Regions from separate parts of the Mesorhizobium sp. M0208 genome, predicted to be linked through region 1. Evidence: riboswitches for the same ligand, from Rfam matches in the RefSeq annotation. Region 1 holds a riboswitch; the other holds the start of a gene.
The links. A riboswitch is a leader RNA that binds a small molecule or an ion and turns the genes downstream of it on or off. The one in region 1 is predicted to bind S-adenosylmethionine.
Positions count from the first base shown of each region.

Region 1 (3,404 bases):
CTTCCGAGAATCGCGCCAGCATTTCGAGGATGGCGTCCTTGTTGTGCAGGCAGACGTCACGCCACATGGTCGGGTCGGACGCCGCGAGACGGGTGAAGTCGCGAAAGCCGGAAGCCGAGTATTTGATGACCTCGGACTTGGTCACCGACTCCAGATCGTCGGCGGTACCGACGATGTTATAGGCGATGATGTGCGGCAGGTGCGAAACGATGGCCAGCGTCATGTCGTGATGCTGCGGGTCCATCGTGTCGATGTTGGAGCCGCAGCGGCGCCAGAATTCCGAGAGCCTTTCCAGTGCCGCGGGATCGGTGCCGGGCAGCGGCGTGAAGATGCACCAGCGGTTCTCGAACAGTTCGGCAAAACCGGCATCTGGTCCCGACTTTTCGGTGCCGGCCAAAGGATGGCCGGGAATGAAGTGCACGCCATCAGGCACATGCGGCTGCATCTGCGCGATCACCGATGCCTTGGTCGAGCCGACATCGGTAAGGATGGCGCCCTTCTTCAGCGTCGGCGCGATTTCCGCGGCGACGGTACCCGAAGAGCCGACCGGCACCGAAACGACGACCAGATCGGCATCGCGAACCGCCTCTTTCGCATCCGTCGTGTAGGTGTCGCCGAGGGCGAGTAGGCTCGCCCGCGCCAGCGTCGCTTCGCTGCGCGTCGAAATCGCGACTTGGCCGGCGAGCCCCTCACGGCGGATGACGCGGGCCAGCGACGAGCCGATCAGGCCGATGCCGACCAGCGCGATCTTTTCGAACATCGGTGAGGTCATGGTGTTCTAGCTTTTCAGGAATGTCGCGAGTGCGGCGACAACGCCGCGGTTGGCCTCTTCGGTGCCGATGCTCATGCGCAGCGCGTTCGGAAAACCGTAGCCGGAAACGCGCCGCAATATGTAGCCGCGCGCACTGAGGTAGTCGTCGGCGGCCGCCGCCGAATGCTTTTTGTCCTCGGGAAAGTGGATAAGGATGAAATTGCCGACGCTCGGTGTCACCCGCAGCCCAAGCCCGCTTAGTTGCTCGGTCAGCCATGCCAGCCAGGTCTCGTTATGCGCCACGCTGCGCTCGATATGGACGCGGTCGCGGATCGCCGCGATACCGGCCTCGATAGCCGTCGCATTGACGTTGAAAGGCCCGCGCACGCGGTTGATCGCGTCGATGATATGCATTGGCGCATACATCCAGCCGATCCGCGCGCCGCCCAGGCCCAACTTGGAGAAAGTGCGGGTCATGACCACGTTTTCTGCGCTACCCACCAACTCGACGCCGGCTTCATAATCGTTGCGCCGGACATATTCGGCGTAAGCTGCATCCAGCACCAGAAGCACGTTTCGCGGCAGGCCGGCATGCAGGCGGCGCACCTCCTGGAACGGCACGTAGGTGCCGGTTGGATTGTTGGGATTGGCAAGGAAGATGATCCTGGTACGCGGCGTCACCGCGGCAAGGATTGCATCGACATCGGCGCGTTCATCGGTCTCCTTGACCGTAACCGGGACGGCACCGGCCGATTGTATGTAGATCTTGTAGACCATGAAGCCGTGTTCGGTGATGATGGCTTCGTCGCCGGGCGCGAGGTAGGTCTGCGCCAGCAGGCCCAGAATCTCGTCGGAGCCGTTGGAGCAGACGATGTTCGCCGGGTTGAGCCCGTGCACCTCGGCGATCGCTTCCCTCAGACGCCTGGCGCTGCCGTCGGGATAGACCGCGAGCTTGTCGGCGACCGCGCGCGCGGCCTCTATCGCCTTTGGCGAAGGGCCGAGCGGGTTCTCATTCGACGACAATTTGTGGACCTTGGCGACACCTTCAGGCGCCGCGCTCTTGCCGGGTACATAGGCTTCGATGTCCATGATGCCGGCGCGGGGCCTTGGACGTGTCTGATCCGGTATCTGGCTCATTCCATGAAATCCGTCGAGAGTGCCTCCATCCGGAAGCCGCAGCGGAAATACAAGCCGTGGCCCGGAATGTCGAGGGGCGGCAATTCGGGATCAAGAACTTGCCGTTGACGAAGCCATGCGTCGGTCCTAGAAGAGCAGCGAAAGTTCCGTGGTGATTTGGCCGGTCGGCTTGCAGCCACGTTAAACAACTTGCTAAAGGGCCGTTTGCATCTTGTAACCGGCTTTGCGAAGGCATGGCCGGTTTTTTGTTGCCCTGGCTGGTTGTTGCCCAGACTGGCGGTGGACAACTGAAGGCGGGCAAGGAGATATGATGGTCGCTTTGCGCGCGCGAAAAACCAACAACGAGGCCGACCAGCCGTCGAGCCCGGTGTTGCGTTTCGGCGCCGACAAGCCGCTCAAGCTCGACGCCGGCACGCTGCTGTCGCCCTTCCAGATTGCCTACCAGACCTATGGCACGCTCAACGACGCGCGCTCCAACGCCATCCTCGTCTGCCATGCGCTGACCGGCGACCAGCATGTCGCCAACACCAATCCGGTGACCGGCAAGCCAGGCTGGTGGGAAGTGCTGATCGGCCCCGGCAAGATCATCGACACCGATCGTTTCTTCGTCATCTCGTCCAACGTCATCGGCGGCTGTCTCGGCTCCACCGGCCCCGCCTCGACCAATCCCGCCACCGCCAAGCCCTACGGGCTCGACCTGCCGATCATCACCATCCGCGACATGGTGCGCGCGCAGCTGATGCTGGTCGAGCATTTCGGTATCGAACAGCTGTTCAGCGTGCTGGGCGGCTCGATGGGCGGCATGCAGGTGCTGCAATGGGCCTCGAGCTATCCCGAGCGCGTCTTCTCGGCGCTGCCGATCGCCACCGGCGCCCGCCATTCTTCGCAGAACATCGCTTTCCACGAGGTCGGCAGGCAGGCAGTGATGGCCGACCCGGACTGGCATGGCGGCAAATACTTCGAGCACGGCAAGCGGCCGGAAAAGGGGCTGGCGGTGGCGCGCATGGCCGCTCACATCACCTATCTGTCGGAAGCAGCGCTGCACCGCAAGTTCGGCCGCAACCTTCAGGATCGCGAAGCCCTGACCTTCGGCTTCGATGCCGACTTCCAGATCGAGAGCTACCTGCGCCATCAGGGCATGACCTTCGTCGATCGCTTCGATGCCAACTCCTATCTCTACATGACCCGGGCGATGGACTATTTCGATCTCGCCGCCGACCATGGCGGCCGGTTGGCCGATGCCTTCGCCGGCACCAAGACGCGCTTCTGCCTGGTTTCGTTCACCAGCGATTGGCTGTTCCCGACCGAGGAAAGCCGCTCGGTCGTGCACGCGCTGAACGCGGCCGGCGCCTCGGTCTCGTTCGTCGAGATCGAGACCGACCGCGGCCACGACGCCTTCCTGCTCGACGAACCGGAACTGTTCGCCGCCATCAAAGGCTTCATCGCCTCGGCGGCGCGGGCGAGAGGGCTCGGCGCATGACCCCGAAAAGTTCCGGATTGTTCGGATCAGGACCAT
Region 1 covers NZ_JAMYSP010000003.1:333,650-337,053, reverse strand. The annotation lists gene NKJ17_RS05545 (prephenate/arogenate dehydrogenase family protein) at 1-772, opposite strand, end outside; gene hisC (histidinol-phosphate transaminase) at 779-1,888, opposite strand; SAM riboswitch at 2,027-2,104, shown strand; gene metX (homoserine O-acetyltransferase MetX) at 2,199-3,368, shown strand.

Region 2 (3,404 bases), on a different contig from region 1:
ACCGCCATCGCCGTGCTGGTCGCGGCCTACCTGCCGGAATGCGCCTTGGCCTCGGCCAAGGGATGGCACCTGTCGCCGCGCACGATCCCGGCGATGATGGCACGAGACCTGATGCTTCCCGCCATTTGGGCGCGCGGATGGCTGAGCGGCGCCGTCGACTGGCGCGGCAACGTGATGACTATCCAGACAAAGACTGTCGCGGAGCTGGAAGAGACCCCGTCCGGCGCCTGATCGGCACGTCCCCGCTGCCTCTGTTCGGCCCGCCCTTATCCGGCAACTCTCAGTGCCTGCTCGATGTCTTCGAGCAGGTCGTCGGCGTCCTCAAGGCCGACTGACAGCCTGAGCGTTCCCGGTCCGATGCCGAGCTCGGCGCGGGCTTCATCAGTCAAGTTCTTGTGTGTGGTCGTCGCCGGATGGGTGATCAGGCTCTTGGCGTCGCCGAGATTGTTGGAAATCAGCACGACGTCGAGTGCGTTCTGGAAGGCAAAGGCCGCCTGCTTGCCGCCCTTCACATCGAAGCAAATCAGCGTCGAGCCGCCTGACATCTGCTTCTTGACCACGGCCGCTTGCGGGTGGTCGGCGCGGCCGGGATAGATGACGCGGGCGATTTGCGGGCGCTCGGCCAGGAAATCCGCGATGCGGCCGGCACTTTCCGTCTGCTGGCGTACGCGTAGCGGCAGCGTCTCCAGGCCTTTCAGCAGCGTCCAGGCATTGAAGGGCGAGAGGCTGGGGCCGGTGTGGCGGAAATAGTCATGCAGATTCTCGTCGATCCATTTCTTGTCCGACAGAACGATGCCGCCAAGACAACGCCCCTGGCCGTCAATATGCTTCGTGGCCGAATAGACGACGATGTGGGCGCCGAGCTGCAGGGGTTTCTGCTGCAAGGGCGTAGCGAAGACATTATCGACGATCAGCCTGGCGCCGATCGAATTGGCAAGTGCCGCGACGGCGGCAATGTCGACTACCTCCAGCGTTGGATTGGTAGGGCTTTCCAGGAAAAACAGTTTGGTGTTTGGCTTGACCGCCTTTTCCCAATTGGCGATGTCGGTGCCGTCGACCAGCGTTGCCTCAATGCCGTATTTCGGCGCCAGCGTCTCGATCACCCAGCGGCAGGAGCCGAACAGCGCGCGCGCCGCCACGATATGGTCGCCCGCCTTGGCGCTACACAGCAGTGCTGCCGTCACCGCCGCCATGCCGGATGCCGTCGCGCGCGCGTCCTCGGCTCCTTCCAGCGCGCACATGCGTTTCTCAAACATGTCGACCGTCGGATTGGCATAGCGCGAATAGATGAAGCCCGGCTCCTCGCCCTTGAAGCGGGCCTCCGCCGCTTGCGCCGTCTCGTAGACATAGCCTTGGGTGAGATACATCGCCTCGGAGGTCTCGCCGAAGCCGGAACGCAGCGTCCCGGCATGCACGAGTGCGGTCTGAGGCTTCCAGTCGCGCTTCTTGGTCATCATTCCATCCAAACACCAAAATTGGTCCAAACAACAAAAAACCGGCCGCGAAAGTCGCAACCGGTCCATATGGCCTTGCGGCCGACGGTCCTTTAGCGACTTGTTTAACGTGGCTGCAAGCCGACCGGCCAAATCACCACGGGATAACGAGCTTTAGACCCGCGCCACGCTTGCGTCAATTGCCGGCATGATTAAGAGGGTTGTACCAAGCAGGTGCCAAAGGCGTCCACGGTCGGACCTGCGACAGAACAAGACCTCGCCCGGCCTTCGAACGGAGCCAGACCCTTGCGGCAGACAGGCATTCTTCCCGATCAGCATATTTCCGAGCTGTTCCAGACGGGCGCGCTGAAATCGCCGCGCATGCTCGATGCCGATCAGATCCAGCCGGCCAGCCTTGACCTCAGGCTCGGCGACAAGGCCTGGCGAGTGCGTGCTTCCTTCTTGCCCGGCCCGGACCACAGGGTTGTCGACAAGCTCGACCGGCTGAAGCTGCACGAGATCAACCTCGCCGAAGGTGCGGTGCTGGAAACCGGCTGCGTCTACATCGTGCCGCTGCTCGAAAGCCTGGCGCTGCCCGCCCATATTTCCGCCTCCGCCAACCCGAAAAGCTCGACCGGACGGCTCGATATCTTCACCCGCGTAATGACCGACCGTGGCCACGAGTTCGACAAGATCGCCGCTGGCTATGAAGGCCCGCTCTATCTGGAGGTCAGCCCGCGCACTTTCCCGATCATCGTGCGGACCGGCTCGCGGCTGTCGCAGATCAGGTTCCGCACCGGCAATGCGCTCTTGTCGGAAAGCGAGCTGCACGAGTTGCACCGCGCCGAAATGTTGGTCGCCACCGAACCACCCAACATCTCAGGCGGCGGAATCGCGCTGTCGATCGATCTCGACGGCGACAAGGACGGGCTGGTCGGCTATCGCGGCAAGCACCACACCGGCCTGGTCGACGTCGACAAGCGCGCCGCGCAGGATGTCGTCGATTTCTGGGAGCCGCTCTACAAAAGCGGCGCCGGCGAGCTGGTGCTCGATCCGGACGAATTCTACATCTTGGTGTCGCGCGAGGCGGTCCATGTGCCGCCACTCTACGCCGCCGAAATGACGCCTTTCGACCCGCTGGTCGGCGAGTTCCGCGTCCATTATGCCGGTTTCTTCGACCCGGGTTTCGGCCATTCGGCGTCGGGCGGCACCGGCAGCCGGGCGGTGCTCGAGGTGCGTAGCCACGAAGTGCCGTTCATCCTCGACCACGGCCAGATCGTCGGACGGTTGGTCTACGAGCACATGCTGAAACGGCCGCAGGCGCTCTACGGCACAGATCTCGGCTCGAACTATCAGGCGCAGGGCCTGAAACTGTCCAAGCATTTCCGCGCCGCGCGATGAGTTTGGAACTGCCAATCTCCCCCACGAGGGGGGAGATCACGCTGTCATCGACGCCTCAAAGCGCCTTCACCGCCACCTTCACCGGCTGCTCGATTTCAAGCGGGTTGCGCAGCGGCAGGCCGAAATCCTGCGCCTCGATTTCGAATACGTCACCGGCCTCGGTCCTGATGCCGTCGGCGAAGGACAGTGTTGCCGTGCCGAACATGTGTACATGCACATCACCCGGCTGGCGGAAGGCCGAGTATTTGAAGTGGTGATGCTCGAGATTGCCAATGGTGTGCGACATGTTCGCCTCGCCCGACAGGAACGGCTTTTCCCAAAGCAGCTTGCCGTCGCGCAGGATGCGTGAAGCGCCGCGGATATCGGACGGCAGGTCGCCGATCAGGATCTCCGGGCCGAACGAAGCGTTACGCAGCTTGGAATGGGCGAGGAAGAGATAGTTCACACGCTCGGTGACGTGGTCGGAAAACTCGTTCGACAGGGTGAAGCCGACGCGGAATGGGGCGCCGTCGTCGCCGATCACATAGATACCGGCGATTTCCGGCTCCTCGCCGGCATCCTGGGCGAAGG
Region 2 covers NZ_JAMYSP010000002.1:46,058-49,461, reverse strand. The annotation lists gene NKJ17_RS02320 (ceramide glucosyltransferase) at 1-231, shown strand, start outside; gene NKJ17_RS02315 (O-succinylhomoserine sulfhydrylase) at 267-1,457, opposite strand; SAM riboswitch at 1,527-1,604, opposite strand; gene NKJ17_RS02310 (2'-deoxycytidine 5'-triphosphate deaminase) at 1,740-2,834, shown strand; gene araD1 (AraD1 family protein) at 2,890-3,404, opposite strand, start outside.
Region 2: another riboswitch for S-adenosylmethionine. It lies ahead of NKJ17_RS02315 (O-succinylhomoserine sulfhydrylase); the one in region 1 lies ahead of metX (homoserine O-acetyltransferase MetX).